One region of the Diaphorobacter sp. ED-3 genome, then DNA from elsewhere that is predicted to be linked to it. Evidence: riboswitches for the same ligand, from Rfam matches in the RefSeq annotation. Region 1 holds a riboswitch; each other region holds the start of a gene.
What was found. A riboswitch is a leader RNA that binds a small molecule or an ion and turns the genes downstream of it on or off. The one in region 1 is predicted to bind glycine.
Positions count from the first base shown of each region.

Region 2: linked by a shared signal. The riboswitch ahead of gcvT (glycine cleavage system aminomethyltransferase GcvT) and the one ahead of PCQ86_RS02295 (D-amino acid dehydrogenase) in region 1 are both predicted to bind glycine.
Region 3: linked by a shared signal. The riboswitch ahead of PCQ86_RS18160 (D-amino acid dehydrogenase) and the one ahead of PCQ86_RS02295 (D-amino acid dehydrogenase) in region 1 are both predicted to bind glycine.

Region 1 covers NZ_CP115182.1:468,142-474,130, reverse strand. The annotation lists gene PCQ86_RS02310 (carboxymuconolactone decarboxylase family protein) at 1-387, opposite strand, end outside; gene PCQ86_RS02305 (AraC family transcriptional regulator) at 495-1,325, shown strand; partial or broken gene PCQ86_RS02300 (amidohydrolase) at 1,328-2,241, shown strand; glycine riboswitch at 2,252-2,341, shown strand; glycine riboswitch at 2,342-2,454, shown strand; gene PCQ86_RS02295 (D-amino acid dehydrogenase) at 2,516-3,790, shown strand; gene PCQ86_RS02290 (trimeric intracellular cation channel family protein) at 3,908-4,546, opposite strand; gene PCQ86_RS02285 (IS5 family transposase) at 4,910-5,872, opposite strand.
Region 2 covers NZ_CP115182.1:2,480,475-2,486,463, forward strand. The annotation lists gene PCQ86_RS12145 (TRAP transporter small permease) at 1-310, shown strand, start outside; gene PCQ86_RS12150 (TRAP transporter large permease) at 393-1,670, shown strand; glycine riboswitch at 1,677-1,769, shown strand; glycine riboswitch at 1,789-1,903, shown strand; gene gcvT (glycine cleavage system aminomethyltransferase GcvT) at 1,948-3,078, shown strand; gene gcvH (glycine cleavage system protein GcvH) at 3,182-3,556, shown strand; gene gcvP (aminomethyl-transferring glycine dehydrogenase) at 3,625-5,989, shown strand, end outside.
Region 3 covers NZ_CP115182.1:3,758,763-3,764,751, reverse strand. The annotation lists gene PCQ86_RS18165 (FIST signal transduction protein) at 1-565, shown strand, start outside; gene PCQ86_RS18160 (D-amino acid dehydrogenase) at 637-1,947, opposite strand; glycine riboswitch at 2,041-2,152, opposite strand; gene PCQ86_RS18155 (CMD domain-containing protein) at 2,324-3,433, opposite strand; gene PCQ86_RS18150 (NAD(P)-binding domain-containing protein) at 3,430-4,908, opposite strand; gene PCQ86_RS18145 (Bug family tripartite tricarboxylate transporter substrate binding protein) at 4,941-5,927, opposite strand.

The DNA.
Region 1 (5,989 bases):
GGCCAACACGCCACGCTGACGGACGATTTTGATGGCCAGCTCAACCAAGGCCTTGTCTTGTTCGCCTTCGGCGGTGCCGCTTCGGGCTGCGCGGATGGCTGCTTCCGACAAACCAGCACCTTTACCGATCAGGGTGTGTGCAGACAAGCAGTACTGGCAAGCGTTGGTTTGGCCCACGGCCAATGCGATCAACTCGCGCTGGGCGGCGCTCAAGCGGCCTTTGCTCAGTGCGTCGGAGAAAGCCAGGTAGCCGTTCAGGGCGGCTGGAGCCTGGGCGAAGGTGGCAAACAGGTTGGGTACCATGCCGAGCTTGGCCTTGACGCCGTTGAGGGTGGCTTGGGTGGTGGCGTCGGCTTGGGCAAGTGATACAGGTGCGATACGTGTCATGGTGAAACTCTCGTTTTGAATGGCTGTGCGACATGCACCAGTGAATTGTGCGATACGTATAATCACTGAAAGTACAAGAAAGCATACCCAAAGTATCAAGCGCCGCCATGGACCGACTTTCACCTTTGTTTGCCCGCTCGGTGCCCAGCGCACGCGTGTTCTATTCGGGCAACCTGTGCCAGATCTCCGCCTTTGAGGCCGAAGCTCATGTGGGCCATGTGCATTTGATGCGCAGGGGCACCATGAGCGTGATCGACCGGCATGGGCGCGCCAGCAGGGTTGAAGAGCCCAGTTTGTTGTTTTTCCCGCAGAGTTCTGCCCACCGGCTGGTGCCCGATAGCGCCGACGGTGTTGACCTGGTGTGTGCGTCTGTCGATCTGGGCGACGAGGCCCGAGGCGCGCTGATCTCTGCCATGCCCGAGGTGCTGGTGATTCCGCTGAACCAGTCGTCCAGTCTTTCACCCGCGTTGGACCTGTTGTTCCAGGAAGCCTTTGACGAAAAGTGTGGTCGGCAAGCTGCGCTGGACCTGTTGATGGAATACCTGCTCATCTTGTTGCTGCGCCACCTGCTTGACATTTCATCGGTCACCACCGGCATCCTGGCGGCGCTGGGCGACCCACGTTTGTCCAAAGCGGTCACGTCCATGCACGACCGGCCCGGCCATGCATGGACGCTGGAATCGTTGGCCGAAACCGCAGGCATGTCGCGCGCACGCTTTGCCAATCACTTTCGAGAGGTGTCGGGCCTGACCGCGCTCGACTACCTCACGGCCTGGCGCATCACAGTAGTCAAGGGTTTGCTCAAACGAGGCAAGCCGCTCAAGTCCATTGCGCCCATGGTGGGTTACGCCAGCGCTGTAGCGCTTACCCGCGCTTTCACCCACCGCGTCGGCATGCCGCCACTTGCCTGGCTGCAAACGCACACCGATCAGGACTGAGGCTGCCCCATGCCAGTTGCCATGCGGGTTTGATGCATGCCTGCGGCCACGACGGACACACCGCAATGCTGCTGGCTGCGGCCGAACATATTGCAAAGTCCACCACGTTTGATGGCACGCTGAATTTGATCTTTCAGCCCGCTGAAGAAAGCTTGGGGGGGCGCGCAAGATGATTGAAGACGGCCTGTTTGACCGCTTCCCCTGCGACGCAATCTTTGCCATGCACAACCTGCCGGGCTTTCGGCCAGGTCAGTTGTTATTGCGCGAAGGCGCAACCATGGCGTCCAGCGAAAACATTCTGGTGCACATTGAAGGTAAAGGCGGCCATGGTGCCATGCCGCACCAGAGTGCTGACCCGGTCGTTGCGGGTTCGGCAATTGTCATGGCGCTACAAACCATCGTTTCACGCAACGTACCCCCACTGCACATGGCCGTGATCACGGTCGGCTCTTTTCAGTCGGGTGTGGTCAACAACGTCATCCCCCAAAACGCCACGTTAAAGCTTAGCGTACGGGCGCTGGATCGGGATGTGCGAGAGTTGTTGCGCAATCGCATTGTGGAGCTCGTTGAGTTACAGGCGAAAAGTTTTGGCGTGACCGCAAAAGTCGAGTTTTTGCCCGGTTACCCGGTGCTGGTCAATACCCCTATTGAGACGGGAATAGCCCGCGAAGTGGCGGTGGCGTTGGTAGGCGCAGATAACGTGGTGCTCCAAACTGAACCGCTCACCGCCAGTGAAGACTTCGCCTACATGCTCGACAAAGTGCCAGGCAGCTATCTATTCATCGGGAATGGCGATGCAACTAACGGAGGTCACGGGGCCTGCATGGTGCACAACCCCAATTACGATTTTGAAGACCGCAACATACCTGTGGGTGCTGCGTTCTGGGTCGCGTTGACTGAGCGCTTTCTGGCGTAGTTTTTTTATGAAATTCAGATCGGGAGAGATCGCGTTAAATCGCGACGCCGAAGGAGCAACCACCCCGGAAACTCTCAGGCAAAAGGACCGGTTTGAATCGTTGATATCTCTGAAGAGTTGCTGGTCTTAGTCACCCGGCACACCGCAGGAGCAAGTGGTTGCATTGAACACGATGGACCACGAATCTCTCAGGTTCTAAACAGAGGGGGTGCACCAGCCATGCACAGGGCTTGTTGGTGCTCAACACTTTGACGTTTTTGAAAGCTCATTCACTATGAAAACAATCGCAGTTATTGGCGGCGGCATCACGGGCGTCACAACAGCTTATGCCTTGGCAAAACGCGGCTTTTCCGTTACCTTGTTTGAACGCCATCGCTATGCTGCGATGGAAACATCATTCGCAAACGGAGGGCAACTCTCTGCATCTAATGCAGAAGTTTGGACGCATTGGTCCACCATCCTCAAAGGGCTAAAGTGGATGCTCAAAAGTGATGCGCCGCTGCTGGTCAACCCAGCACCTACGTGGCACAAACTCTCCTGGTTTGCAGAGTTCATTGCTGCGATGCCCCATTACGAGCGCAACACGGTTGAGACAGCTCGCTTAGCAGTCGCAGCCCGCAAACACTTGTTTACTTGGGCGCAGGAAGAAGGCATTGATTTCGACCTGAAGAAGGAAGGCATCCTGCACATTTACCGTGACAAAAAAGGGTTCGACCATGCAGGCAAAGTGTCAGTCATGCTGGCCAAGGGGGGCCTACCTCGCTATGCCGTGACCCCAGCTGAAATGAAAGCCATCGAGCCGACATTGGCAGGCACCTACTACGGTGGCTACTTCACTGAGAGCGATTCCACGGGAGACATTCACAAATTCACCAATGGACTAGCAAATGCGGCATCACGACTCGGCGTGCACACGCTGTATGGTCAAGATGTGACGTCGATTCAAAGCGATGGCCAACAAGCTGTCATCACCGTGACACAACAAGACGCCACCCCAAGCCTGCATACCTTTGATAGCGTGGTGGTGTGTGCAGGAGTGGGCAGCCGTGACTTTGCAGCTCAGCTAGGCGATCGCGTGAACATCTACCCCGTCAAAGGCTACTCCATCACCGTCAACTTGAACGATGAAGAAAGTCAATTGGGTGCCCCCACCGTGAGCTTACTGGATGACGAAACCAAGTTGGTCACCAGCCGCTTAGGCCTCAACCGTTTCCGCGTTGCAGGCACTGCCGAATTCAATGGCGTGAACCGTGACATTCGCGCAGACCGCATCCGCCCATTGATTGAATGGGTGGAACAATGTTTTCCCCGCGTTAACACACGCTCTGTAGTGCCTTGGGCAGGCTTGCGCCCTATGATGCCCAACATGATGCCTCGGGTGGGTCAAGGTAGAACTCCCAATGTTTTTTACAACACCGGGCATGGGCACTTGGGTTGGACGTTATCAGCCGTGACAGCTGAGCTGGTGTCAGACACCATCGTCAAAGCTGCAGCAAAGAAATCAGGATATTCAATGAACTTGCATGCAGTTGCTGCTGGCAACATTTAGAGTTCAAAATAATAAGCAGTAGGGGTCTTGCGGCTCTCTACTGCTTTTTTTCTTAACTTAGTTGGTGATTTTCTAAAAAATTAAACAACCTCATCATTGGTTATAGTTTTTTAACATTCAAGCCCGCCAAGCCGGCAGTTGCCAGTTGCGCCACAGTGCCAGTGCGCGAAGGCACACAGTAACAAATAAGCACCCCAGTAAGGCCATCCAGTCTGGAGCATCTAATGTCCAAAGGACCACGTAAGTCCAGCCACCAGCAAAAGAACACACCGCGTAGGGGCGGTGGTCTTTGAAAGCCGTGGGAATTTCATTGCAAACCATGTCACGCAGCACACCACCAAAAACACCCGTGATCAGGCCCATTAAGACGGCGACTACTGGCGGCATGAGTGACTGCAAGGCGAGGTGAACTCCCGTCGCAGTAAATAGTCCCAAGCCCAGCGCGTCGGGCCAGAGTATTGTTCTTTCAGTTACTTCAAAATGCCGCTGTCGCATGAAGACCATAGCAAATACGCACAAGGCCAATACGCCCCAAAGCATTTCGGTATGTTGCACCCAAAAAAACGGGCGTTGATCAAGCAGCAAGTCGCGCAAGGTGCCACCTCCAAAAGCTGCCAGAAAAGCCACAACACAAATGCCCACCGCATCGAGCTTTTTACCCGCAGCTTTCATCAGTCCAGACAACGCAAATGCAGCGGTCGCTAACAACTCGACTATCAAATGTAGGGTGTCCCCCCATGATTGAAGTAAATACATTGAAAATTTATGTCACCAATTTAAAGTTTTCATAGCTAAAGCAAATTCAATCGCACTGTAAATTCCACGTTTTTAATTTTATAGGCTACTGGTCTACAACAGTTCGACTTTAAAAATTGAGCTCGAATAATTAGGGCTGTCACAGTTCGATGTCAGTGCATGGTCTCAAAAAAATTTTTTTGATTCGCGCACTAAGCAAAGCGTCTAAGGATGTCCTGAACAACTCGGATTAGTAAGTGCTACCGGTCCGTTTTTTTAGATGGCGCAATTGCAGCCGTTTTGCTCGCGTCTTCGCGCCATTTCTCACGCCATTTCTGGTCATTCGCGCCGCTTTTGCGGCCTCTGGCCTGTTTGCAGACGCACTCATCCCTGCGCCGCCAGCAGTTGGTGGCGCACCATCCACAGGTTCGATAGTGCAAACAGCGTCTTGAGCTGCAACGTGTTCTTCTTGAGCCCCCGGTAACGCACCTTGGTATAGCCAAACTGTCGTTTGATCACCCTGAAGGGGTGTTCCACCTTGGCCCGGATGCTGGCCTTGATCTTCTCCACTTGGTCTATGAGCGCATCAACGGGGTTGTTCTCTTTGTCCAGCTCTTTGCGTTTGCCTGGGCGCATCGCCACATGCCAAGTGACGTCTTTGCTGGCATCGGGGCGCTTGTGTGCGCCTTGGTAGCCCGCATCCCCAAAGACGTCTGTCTCCTGACCATGGAGCAAACTGTTGCCTTCCACCACATCAGACACGTTGCCCGAGGTGCCGATGACGGTGTGCACCAGCCCAGAGTCCGCGTCCACGCCGATATGGGCCTTCATGCCAAAGTGCCACTCGTTGCCCTTTTGGCTGGAGTGCATCTCTGGATCGCGCTTTCTGCCCTTGTTCTTGGTGGAACTCGGTGCTGCAATCAAGGTGGCATCCACGGCTGTTCCGGCCTTGAGCAGCAAGCCCTGGGCTGCCAGCAGATCATTGACGGTGGCCAGAATCTGATCGGCCAGCTTATGTTTCTCCAGCCGATGGCGAAACCTCAGGATGGTGCTCTCATCCGGTATTCGTCCATGGGCATCGAGCTGGGCAAACTCTCGGTAGATCGGGGTGTCAAAGAAGGCTTCTTCCATCGCCAGATCTGACAGGGTGAACCACTGTTGCATGCAGTGGATGCGCAGCATGGTCTCCAGTGCAAAGGGTGGGCGACCGTTCTTGCCTTCGGGGTAATACGGCGTGATGAGCTCGACCAACGCAGCCCAGGGAACCACCAGATCCATCTGGGCAAGAAGCTCCTGCTTGCGGGTCTTCTTGGTACTCAGGCTCAGATCAAGGCTGCTTTGCTTCATGGCCGTGAGATTGCCATCGCCTGCTGACTCCTACCAAACATCGGGGGAAGTTTTGCAGGATTTCCCTAACTTTTCCCCTGCTTGTTTAAAGCGCCAATTGCAAAATCTACTCCTGCG
Region 2 (5,989 bases), 2.0 Mb from region 1:
GGCGATTCCCATGGCATTCCGGCAGGGCGCCATGGTCAGCGTCGACGTGCTCTACCGCTGGAGCCCGCGCCCGCTGCGCCGCGTGCTGGACTGGGTGGTGTGCCTGGCAGCGCTGGCGCTCATCGCCGTGATCATCTGGTGGGGGTGGGACTACGCGCGCCGCGGCGGCGTGCAGTCGATGGCAGGGCTGGAGTCGGTTTCGATGTTCTGGGCCTATCTGGCCATGCCCGTGGGTGGGCTGTTCAGCATCCTCGGCATCGTGGGCAATCTGATCGACCCGCAGCGCCATGAACTGGAGACTGCCCAATGAGCGCCGCGCAGAGCCGCCTCAAGCAAGCGAGCGGCCCCCTCGGGGGGCGGCGGGTACATGAAATGACGCGCGTTGGGGCCCTATGACCACGGTCATGATCTCCACCATGGTGCTGTGCTTCGCGCTCACCATCTCCGTGGCCGTCTCCATCGGGCTGGCCTCCATCCTGGGCATCCAGGTGGCGAACGCCAACATGCTGATCTCCGTGAAGGAGATGTTCGCCTCCATCAACAAGTTTCCGCTCGCAGCCATTCCGTTCTTCATCCTGGCGGGCAACCTCATGGAGACCGGCGGCATCTCGCGACGGCTCGTGGAGTTTGCCAAGAGCATCGTGGGCGGCGTGCAGGGCGGCCTGCCCATGACCTGCGTGCTCACCTGCATGATCTTCGCGGCCGTCTCAGGGTCATCGGTGGCGACCACGTTCGCCATCGGCGCCATCCTGATTCCTGCGCTCATCAAGCATGGCTACCCCACCAGCTACGCGGCCGCGCTGCAGGCCACCAGTGCCGAGCTGGGTGTGATCATCCCTCCATCCATCCCCATGATCCTGTACGGTGTGGCGGCCGAGGTGTCGATTGGTGAGCTGTTCATTGCCGGCTTCGGCCCCGGCATCCTCATCAGCGGTGCGCTGATGCTGTTCGTCTGGGTGTATTGCAAGTACAAGGGCTGGGGCAAGCATGACGGCGACGGGCGCATGCCCTTCGGCCGCGCGCTGCTGCAGGCGGGCTGGGCACTGCTGATGCCAGTCATCATCCTGGGCGGCATCTACGGCGGCGTGTTCACGCCCACCGAGGCCTCTGCCGTGGCCGTGTTCTACGCGCTGGTGGTGGGCATGCTGATCTACCGCGAGATCCGCGTCGCGGACCTGTTCGCCATCCTGCGCAAGTCGGCCATCTCGTCGGCGGTGATCATGTTCATCATTGCCAATGCGGGCCTGTTTGCCTTCCTCATCACGCGCGCTGGCGTGCCGGACGCCATCGGCCGCTGGCTGCAGGAGGTGCTGCAGTCGCCCGCGCTGTTCCTGCTGGGCGTGAATGCCGCGCTGTTCGTGATCGGCATGTTCATCGAGACCAGCGCCGCCATCATCGTGCTGGCGCCGATCCTGGCGCCGGTGGCCCAGCACTTCGGCGTGGACCCGGTGCACTTCGGGCTGATCATGGTGGTGAACCTGGCGCTCGGCATGATCACGCCGCCCTTTGGCGTGAACCTGTTCGCGGCATGCACGGTGGCGCGCATCTCCCTGGATCGCATCGTCGCCCACCTGTTGCCGTTCGTGGGCGTGGTCCTGCTGTGCCTCCTGGTCATCACCTACGTGCCATCGCTTTCACTGGCCCTGCGTGATCTCGTGTACGCAAAATAGATAGAATCCGTCCCGTCAGGAGAGAGTCCGCGCCCCCCAGGGCCGGGCCGCCGAAGGCGCAGGCAGCAGCCGAACGCTCAGGCAAAAGGACTGGCGACACGCCCGCAGGGATGCGGGTGTTTCCCTTGCTGGAGAGAGGCCGCAGCAGCATGCGGCCCACCGAAGGAGCAAGCCCCGCGACATGCCATGCAGGCGGGGTGAATCTCTCAGGTAAAGCGGACAGCGGGGCAAATCGGCGATCGAGAGATCGCTCCACCATTTGCCTTCGCCCATTGCCATGTCCGCCATGTCCGACCTGCTCACCACTCCCCTCAACGCCCTGCACATCGAACTGGGCGCCCGCATGGTGCCCTTCGCCGGCTACTCCATGCCCGTGCAATACCCCATGGGCCTGATGGCCGAGCACCACCACACGCGCACGGCGGCCGGCCTGTTTGACGTGTCGCACATGGGGCAGCTCAAGCTGGTCGGCCCTGACGCCGCAGCAGCATTCGAGACGCTGATGCCCGTGGACGTGGTCGACCTGCCCGTGGGCAAGCAGCGCTACGGCCTGCTCCTCAATGACGAGGGCGGCATCATCGACGACCTCATGTTCTTCCGCATGGCTCAGGGCGAACTCTTCGTGATCGTCAACGGCGCCTGCAAGGTGGGCGACATTGCCCACATCCAGGAGCGCATCGGCCAACGCTGCCAGGTGATTCCCATGCCCGACCAGGCCCTGCTCGCGCTGCAGGGCCCACAGGCGGCTGCGGTGCTCGCGCGTCTGGCACCAGGCGTGGACAAACTGGTGTTCATGACCGGCGGGCATTTCGACATCGCCGGGGCGCAGTGCTTCGTGACGCGCAGCGGCTACACCGGAGAGGACGGCTTCGAGATCTCGGTGCCCGCCACGCAGGCCGAGGCCCTGGCGCGCACGCTGCTGGCCCAGCCCGAGGTCAAGCCCATCGGCCTGGGCGCACGCAATTCGCTGCGCCTGGAAGCCGGCTTGTGCCTATATGGCAACGACATCGACACCACCACCACCCCACCCGAAGCCGGCCTGAACTGGGCCATCCAGAAGGTGCGCCGTACAGGCGGCGCGCGCGCTGGCGGTTTTCCCGGTGCCGACAAGATGCTGGCCCAGATCGACAGCCCGGCCACCCTCACGCGCAAGCGCGTGGGCCTGGTGGCGCTGGAGCGCGTGCCCGTGCGTGAGCACACCGAGTTGCAAAACGAGTCGGGCGAGCGCATCGGCGAAGTCACCAGCGGCCTGCTGGCCCCCACTGCCGACAAGCCCATCGCCCTGGCCTACGTAATGCCCGCCCATGCCGCCCCCGGCACCCGTGTGAACGCCATGGTGCGCGGCAAGGCCGTGCCCATGGAAGTGGCTGCCACGCCCTTTGTTCCCACACGCTACTACCGCGGCTGAATTCACCACGGCGAACTGCCACCGCGCCCAGGTCAGCCCGGCTACAGTGCGGGCTGACCACTCTCAAACCTTTTCCTTCCACCTCTTCTTCCCGGAGCCCCTCATGAGCATCCAGTTTTCCAAAGACCATGAATGGATCAACGCAGCCGACCCGGCCGCGGCCGTCGTCGGCATCACCGTCCACGCGCAGGATGCGTTGGGCGATGTGGTGTTCGTGGACCTGCCCGCGGTGGGCACCACCTTTGCCCAGGGCGACGTGGCCGGTGTGGTCGAGTCCGTCAAGGCCGCTGCCGATGTCTACATGCCCGTGTCCGGCGAAATCGTCGAGGTCAACGAGGCCTTGCGCGCCGACCCGTCCCTGGCCAACTCCGACCCGCTGGGCGCCGGCTGGTTCTTCAAGGTCAAGCTCAGCGACGCCGGCCAGCTCGCCGGCCTGATGGACGAAACGGCCTATACCGCCTTCGCCCAGAACGCCTGATGCACCCGCGGCGCCGTGCACACGGCGCCGCCGCACCGCCCCATCGCTCTTGAGACTGGTCCCTCGCCATGCAGATGCCCTCCCCCCTGCCCCTGGCGGCGCTTGAAAACGCCGCTGAATTCCTGCCCCGCCACATTGGCATCGACGCCGCCGACGAAGCACACATGCTGTCGGTGATCGGCGAGGCCTCGCGCCGAGCGCTCATTGATTCCATCGTGCCGCGCTCCATTGCGCGCCAGCGCCCCATGGACCTGCCCGCGCCGGCCACCGAGGCCGCAGCGCTGGCTGAACTCCAGGCCATTGCGTCGAAGAACCGCATCCTCAAGAGCTTCATCGGCCAGGGCTACTACGGCACGCACACGCCGGGCGTCATCCTGCGCAACGTACTGGAAAACCCTGCCTGGTACACGGCCTACACGCCCTACCAGGCCGAGATCTCCCAGGGCCGCATGGAGGCGCTGCTCAACTTCCAGACCATGGTGTGCGACCTCACGGCCATGCCCATCGCCAACGCCTCCATGCTCGACGAGGCCACCGCTGCCGCCGAGGCCATGACGCTGGCCAAGCGCTCGGTCAAGTCCAAGAGCGACGTCTTCATCGTGGCAGGCGATGCGCACCCGCAGACCATCGAAGTCATCCAGACCCGCGCCGCCCCCATCGGCATCACCGTGGTGGTGGCCAATTCCCAGGAGGAATGGCAGGCGGCCCTGGCCGGCGACTTCTTCGCCGCCCTCATCCAGTACCCTGCCAGCAGCGGCTGGGTGCAGGACTGGCAGGCCGACGTGGACGCCATCCACGCCAAGCAGGCCGCCGCCATCTTCGCTACCGACCTGCTGGCGCTCACGCTGCTCAAGGCCCCCGGCGAGTGGGACGCCGACATCGTGGTGGGCTCCACCCAGCGCTTTGGCATGCCCATGGGCGCCGGCGGACCGCACGCCGCCTTCATGGCCTGCCGCGACGAATTCAAGCGCAGTCTGCCCGGCCGCCTGGTGGGCGTGAGCGTGGACGTGCACGGCAAGCCTGCCTACCGCCTGGCGCTGCAAACGCGGGAGCAGCACATCCGCCGCGAAAAGGCCACGAGCAACATCTGCACGGCCCAGGTGCTGCCGGCCGTGATCGCCAGCATGTACGCCGTGTACCACGGCCCCGAGGGCCTCACGCGCATCGCCCGCCGCGTGGCGCGCTTCACCGCCATCCTGAGCCGCGGCCTGGCGCAGCTGGGGTTCACCAGCCGCCACCATGGCTCGGCCTTCGACACACTCAGCCTGCACACCAAGGATGCTACGGATTCAATAGCTGCTCGCGCAGTCCAGATGGGCGCAAACCTGCGAAAAGCCTGGAATGAATACCTGTGCATCTCGCTGGACGAGACCACCACCCGCGCCGATATCGAGCTGCTGTGGAAGATCTTTGCGCGGGACGGCCAGCAACTGCCCACTATCGAGGCGATGGACGCGGCCGGCGCACCGGCGCTGTTCCCGGATGCTCTGGCGCGCACCAGCCGCTTCATGGCGCACCCGGTGTTCAACACCCACCATTCCGAAACCGGCATGCTGCGCTACATCCGCCAGCTGTCCGACAAGGACCTGGCGCTGGACCGCACCATGATCCCGCTGGGCTCGTGCACCATGAAGCTCAACGCCACCAGCGAGATGATCCCCATCACCTGGCCCGAGTTCGCCCAAGTGCACCCGTTCGCCCCGGCCGACCAGCTCGAAGGCTACCGCCTGCTCGACGAGCAACTGCGCGCCTGGCTGTGCCAGGCCACGGGCTACGCCGGCATCAGCCTGCAGCCCAACGCAGGCAGCCAGGGCGAATACGCCGGCCTGCTGGCCATCAAGGCCTACCACGCGGCGCAGGGGCACGCCCACCGCAACATCTGCCTGATCCCCAGTAGCGCGCACGGCACCAACCCCGCCAGCGCCCAAATGGTGGGCATGCAGGTCGTGGTGACCAAGTGCGACGAGAACGGCAACGTGGACATGGCGGACCTGCAAGCCCAATGCGAGAAGCACAGTGCCAACCTCGCCTGCGTGATGATCACCTACCCCAGCACGCATGGCGTGTTCGAGACCCAGGTGAAGGCCTTGTGCGAGCTGGTGCACAGCCACGGCGGGCGCGTGTATGTGGACGGCGCCAACATGAACGCCCTGGTCGGCGTGGCCGCGCCGGGCGAGTTCGGCGGCGACGTGAGCCACCTGAACCTGCACAAGACCTTCTGCATCCCCCACGGCGGCGGCGGCCCCGGCGTGGGCCCGGTGTGCGTGGTGGAGGACCTCGTGCCCTACCTGCCCGGCCATGCCACGGGCGGCATTGCTTCCAAAACAGGAGCTGTCAGCGCAGCTCCCTTGGGCAATGCAGCCGTTTTACCCATCAGCTGGATGTACATCCGCATGATGGGCGCCGACGGTCTGCAGGCCGCGACCGAGACAG
Region 3 (5,989 bases), 820 kb from region 1:
CACGCTGGGCGTGACGCTGCAGGGCGACGCCCAGGCCGCGCTGCGCGCCGTGCGCGCCACGCTGGCAGGGCTGGAGGACGCGGACGCACCGCAGCGCCAGCGCACGGGCCACTTTGGCGCCGACACGCGCGTGCGCCACATCGTCGGGCTGGACGCGACGCGCAGCGGCGTGGCGCTGGGTGACCATGTCGAGGTGGGCATGCGCCTGGCCTTCTGCCAGCGCAACGTCGGCGCGGCCCGTGCCGACCTGATGCGCATCTGCGCCGAGATCCGTGAGGAGCTATCGCCCCAGCTCGAAGAGGCGCAGGCGCTGCCCGCCGCAGGCAGCGCGCCGCATGCCGAGCCGACGGGCGGCCGGCGCATTTGCGGTGCGCTGTATGTGAGTTGCTCGGGCCGCGGCGGGCCGCACTTCGGTGGGCCCAGCGCCGAGCTGCAGATCGTGCGCCATGCGCTGGGCGACGTGCCCCTGGCGGGCTTCTTCGCCGGCGGCGAAATCGCCGCGCACCGGCTCTATGGCTACACGGGCGTGCTGACGGTGTTCGTCGCGCCGGACGGGGCTTTATAAGCCTTTTTGGCCTCTAGCGCCCGTCCACCAAGCGCAAGCAGCTATGCAATGCATAGCGCCGTGGCGCTTGCTCAAACGCCGATGACGGCGGGGCGGGGCGCCGCAGCAGGGCGCGGCAGGCCGCAGAACGCGAAGTCCAGCTCCGGCTCCAGCCCGCTCACGATGCGCGCGATGGACTTGCCCGAGCCGCAGGCGTGGGTCCAGCCCAGCGTGCCGTGGCCGGTGTTCAGGAACAGGTTGCCGTAGCGCGTCTTGCCGATCAGCGGCACGTTGCTCGGCGTGGCGGGGCGCAGGCCGCTCCAGAACTGCGCCTGGCTCGCATCGCCCGCGCCGGGAAAGAGCTGCTCCACGCGCCGCACGATGGCTTCGCAGCGCACGGCGTTCAGTGCGCGCTCGTAGCCGTTGAGCTCGGCCGTCCCCGCGATGCGCAGCCGGTCGCCCTGCGCGCTGGTGTAGCGCGAGAAGACCAGCTTGTACTCGTCGTCCGTCAGGCTCACCTGGTAGGCGGCGGCCGTGTCGCGCACCGGCAGCGTCACCGAATAGCCCTTGGCCGGGTAGATCGGCAGGCGCAGGCCCAGGGGCTGGGCCAGCAGCGGGCTGAATGCGCCCAGCGCCAGCACGTAGGCGTCGCCGCGCAAGCGCTCGTAGCCGCCGGCCTCGTTGGTGACCTCCACATGGTCGATGGCGCCGCCCGCCGGGTGCAGCGCGGTGATGTGGCAACCCAGGCGGAATTGCACGCCCGCGGCCTGGGCCACGCCGGCCAGCGCGCGCGTGAACAGGTGGGCGTCACCGGACTCGTCCTCCGCCGTGTAGGTGGCGCCCGCCAGCTGCGGGCGGACGTGGGCCAGGGCCGGCTCGATGCGCACGGCCTCGTCGGCATCCACCACGCGGCGGTGGCAGCCCAGCGCACGCATCTGCTCGGCGGGCGCCAGCGCGGCGTCGAACTCCTGGGCGCTGGTGTAGAAGTGCAGGATGCCCTGCGTGCGCTGGTCGTACTGCAGGCCCGTGTCGGTGCGCAGTTGCTGCAGCGTGCTGCGGCTGTAGCTGCCCAGGCTCACGATCTGCTCGATGTTGTGGCGCGTGCGCGCGGGCGTGCATTCGCGCAGGAATTGCAGGCCCCAAAGCCACTGGCGCATGTCCGCGCGCAGGCGAAACAACAGCGGCGCATCCTCTTTGCCCAGCCACTGCAGCACCTTGAGCGGCGCGCCGGGGTTGGCCCAGGGCTCGGCGTGGCTGACCGAGATCTGGCCGCCGTTGGCGAAGCTGGTTTCCGCACCGGGCACAGCCTGCCGGTCGATGACGGTGACCTCGTGGCCGAGTTGCTGGAGGAAGTACGCAGAGGTGGTGCCGACGACGCCGGCGCCGAGAACGATCACGCGCATGGTTTACAAGCCTTTTTCAAGGTTTGCGCAGGCAGGGCGCGCGCGAGCAGCTATTGAATGAATAGCGAACAGCGGGCACGACATGGCCTGGCTGCCGCTCCCCCTGTCCTTGGTACCTGAGAGATTCATGCCGCGCGGGACCGTGCGCGGCACTTGCTCCTTCGGTGCGCCACGGCGGGCGTGGCGGCTCTCCAGACGGCTGTGTGGGTGTGCAGTACGGAACCTGAGCGTGTATGGGAGTTTGCGCCTTCGGTGAAACGGCATGCAGCCGTTTGCTCTCCTGCGCCGGCCATCGTAGCGGCGCGGGCGCGGCGTCCCCAGCGGGCTAACCCTCAGACCATGAACACGCTCTCAGGGCGGGGCGCTGCGTGCATGCTCAGGGGTAGACCGCTTCGCCCAGGTTGAGCATGAGGCGGTTGGCCCAGGCGAACAGCGCGGCGGCGTGCACCGTGTCCAGGATTTCCAGGTTGCTCAGGCCCGCGGCGCGCAGCGGCGCGATGTGCTGCGGCCCGAATGCACCGGGCGCGCGCGTGAGCGCGGCGCTGGCCTGCGCCAGGGCGCGTTCGCGGGCGTTGGTGCCGGCGCTGTCGGGGTCGGCGAAGATCTGCGCGATCACGTCGTTGCGCTTGGCCAGCTGCTCGAAGCGCTGCGCATGCACCGACGCGCAGTACACGCAGCCGTTGATGCGCGAGACCACGGTGGTGGCCACCTCGCGCTCTGCGCGCGGCAGGCCGCCAGGCGCGTACATGATGGCGTTGAACGCCTCCGAGCGCTCGGCGAGCACGCGGGGCTGGTGCGCCAGCACGAGGTAGAAGTCCGACGTGCGTGCCTTGGGGTGGCTGGCGTCCAGCACGGCGTTCTGCTCGGCGCTGGCGGTTGCGGGGTCCACCACGGGCAGCCAGGCCTTCCAGTCCAGCGTCTCGCTGGTGTAGCCGGCCAGGCGCAGCGGCTCGCCGGGCGGGGGCAGGTTGGCGGGGTGCACGAAGGGCGCTTCTGGCGTGGCGGGTGCGACCGGCGCGGCTGCGGTGCCCGCGGGGCCGAGGGTGGCCAGCGCCGCCACGCCGGCCACCAACCGCGCCTGGTAGGCCACGAAGCCGATGAGCTGCGCGAGCAGCACCACGTCCGGCGTGGCGAGGCCCGCCTGGGGCAGGGCGAGCAGGGCCGCGCGGTCGGCCGCGGCGGGCTGCGTGGCCAGCAGCTGCGTGAAATGCGTGATGGCTTGCCAGCGCGCATCCGCCAGCGGGGCTGGCAGGCCGGCCAGGCGCGCGCCGTAATGGTCGGCCAGCGTTGCCACGCCGCTGGCGGCCGCCACGGCCTGGGCCACGGACAGGCGCTCGGCCAGCGCCAGGCCCCCGGGCAGTGCGGGCGCGAGCAGCAGGTCTTCGCAGGCCTGGGTGGCGGTGATGGCCTTGGCGCGCTGTTGGCGCGCGGCCTGGGCATGGGGGGCATGGCCCAGGCGGGCGAGTTGGTCGATGGTGTCGGTCATGGCGAAGGCAGGATGCGTTGGGAGGTGTCGGCGGGCGTCCATTCGTCGCCGAGCAGTTCGGGCTCGGCATAGGCCTGCAGCGCGGCGAAGTGGTGCTCCACGTCCTCGCGGTACAGCAGGCCGGCGATGCCGCTGGCCAGGCGCCGTGCGCCGTCGCTGATGGCGGGGATGTCGCCCGACACCGTGCCGTGTGACAGCGCCGCCGGGTAGCAGAAGCAGTGGATGCGGTCCAGGCCAGGGCAGGCGCCGGCGGCTTTCTCGCGGAATTCGAACACCGGGCCGAGGTCGGGCGAGTCGGACAGTTCGCGGTCTTCATCGCCGGCGGGCGGCTGGTAGCGCTCGCCCCAGGTGCGCACATGGCGCGCAAACGGCGCGAACTCGGGCTTTTGTGCCCAGTCGATCACGAAGCCTGTGGCGAGGACCAGGAAGTCGAACGCAAACGTGCCCTTGGCCGTCGCCACGTGCAGCGCGTCGCCCACCTGCGTGACGCCCTGCACCGCGCAACCGAAGTGGAAGAACGCATGGGCGTGCCGCGACACGCGCAGCGTGCTGCCGTGCGGCGGCGGCACCTGCTGCACGTTGATGTAATGGCGGATGCGCCACTTCCATGCGTCGGGCAGGTCGTGGTGCCCCTGCGTGAGGCCGGGCACGCCCGAGCCCTTGGACTTGTTCACCGTGGGCATCACCGCGCGGCGCGCGATCAGGTCCACGCTGGCGGCGCCGCATTCCAGCGCCGTGCCGGCGCTGTCCATGGCGGACGAGCCCATGCCGATCACGCCCACGCGCTTGCCCTTGAGCGTGGCGTAGTCCAGCACATCGGACGAATGCGCCCACAGGCCGCCCTGTGCGGCGTGGCGCACGCCGTGCATGAAGGCAGGGATCTGCGGGCCGCCCAGGCCGTCGCGGCCCGTGGCCAGCACCACGCGGCGCGCCAGCCAGGTGGCGTGGCCGGCGGGGGCCTGCACGTCCACCGCCACCAGGCCTTCGGCGCGTGGGTGCACGGCGGTGACGGTGTGTTCATTGCGCACGTCGGCCTGCGTCACGCGGCGGTACCAGCGCAGGTAGTCCATCCACTGCAGGCGCGGGATCTTGTCGAGCGCGGCCCAGGCCTCGCGGCCCCACTGGGCCTCGAACCAGGCGCGGAAGGTGAGCGAGGGCACGCCGAGCGCGGGGCCGGTGAGCTCCTTGGGCGAGCGCAGCGTGTCCATGCGCGCCGTGGTGGCCCAGGGGCCCTCGTAGTCGGCGGGCGCGCGGTCCAGCAGCACGGCGGCAATGCCCTGCTGCGCCAGCGCCATGCTGGCCGCCAGGCCGGCCTGGCCGGCACCGATGATGAGCACGTCGGTGACGGGCTGCCCTTCATGGGCGCGTGGCGGCAGCCATGCGCGGGCACGCCAGTTGAGGGTGAGCAGGTCGTGCCGCAGGCGGTCTTCGAGGGCGGCCAGGCCGGCCGCCCCCAGGGGAAGCGAAAGAGACATGGAGGGCGTCGAAGAAAGCGTGGAGGGCGAAATCAGTCGATGCTGATTTTGGCGTCCTTCACCACTTGCGCCCACTTCGCGCGGTCCTTGTGGACCGTCTGGCGGAACTGCTCGGGCGTTTCGATGCGCACCGTGTTGCCCTGCGACTCGAAGCGCTGGCGCACGTCGGGCTGCTCCAGCACCTCGCGCAAGGCGGTGTTCAGCTTCTGGACCACGGCTGGGTCGGTGCCCTTGGGCGCGAAGATGCCGAACCAGATCGAGCTGTCAAAGCCCTTGGTGCCGGGCAGGCCGCTGGCGCCGATGGGCGGCACCTCCTTCACGGCCGCCACGGGCTTGGCCGTGGTTACCCCCAGCAGGCGCACCTTGCCGGCCTTGTAGTGCGGCAGCACGGTCTGCACCTGGTTCATGATGCAGCAGGTCTCTCCGCGCAGCACGGAGGTGATGGCCTCGGGCCCACCTTTGTAGGGCACGTGCACCATGTTCAGGCCCAGGCGCGCATTCAGCTCGGCAAAGGCCATGTGCGTGCCCGTGCCGTTGCCGGTGGATGCGAAGTTGTACTTGCCCGGGTTGGCGCGCACGGTCTCGACGAACTCCTTGAGGTTCTTGGCGTCGATCACCGCGGGGTTGATGGTGAGCACGTTGGACACGTCGATCAGCGGGGCGACGGGCACGAAGTCGGCCTCCACGTCGAACGGCAGGTTCTTGTAAAGCGCGGCATTGCTGCCGTGCGTGGCGGCCGTGCCGAAGGCCAGGGTGTAGCCGTCGGCCTTGGCCCGGGCCACGTACTCACTGGCGATGTTGCCGGCCGCGCCGGACTTGTAGTCGATGACCACGGGCTGGCCGAGTTTCTGGCCCAGCGGCTCCTGCACCGCGCGCGCCACCACGTCCACGCCCGATCCGGCCGGAAAGCCCATGATCAGGGTGACGGGCTGCTTGGGCCAGTCCGTGGCCTGGGCGAGGGCGGATGTGACGGTCAGCAGCGTGGCCAGGGCGGCGGTGGCGTGGCGCAGGAGAGGCATGGCGAATTTCCTTGTGATGGGTCAGTGCAAGGCGGCGCCCTATCGTGTAGGCACAGCCGAAA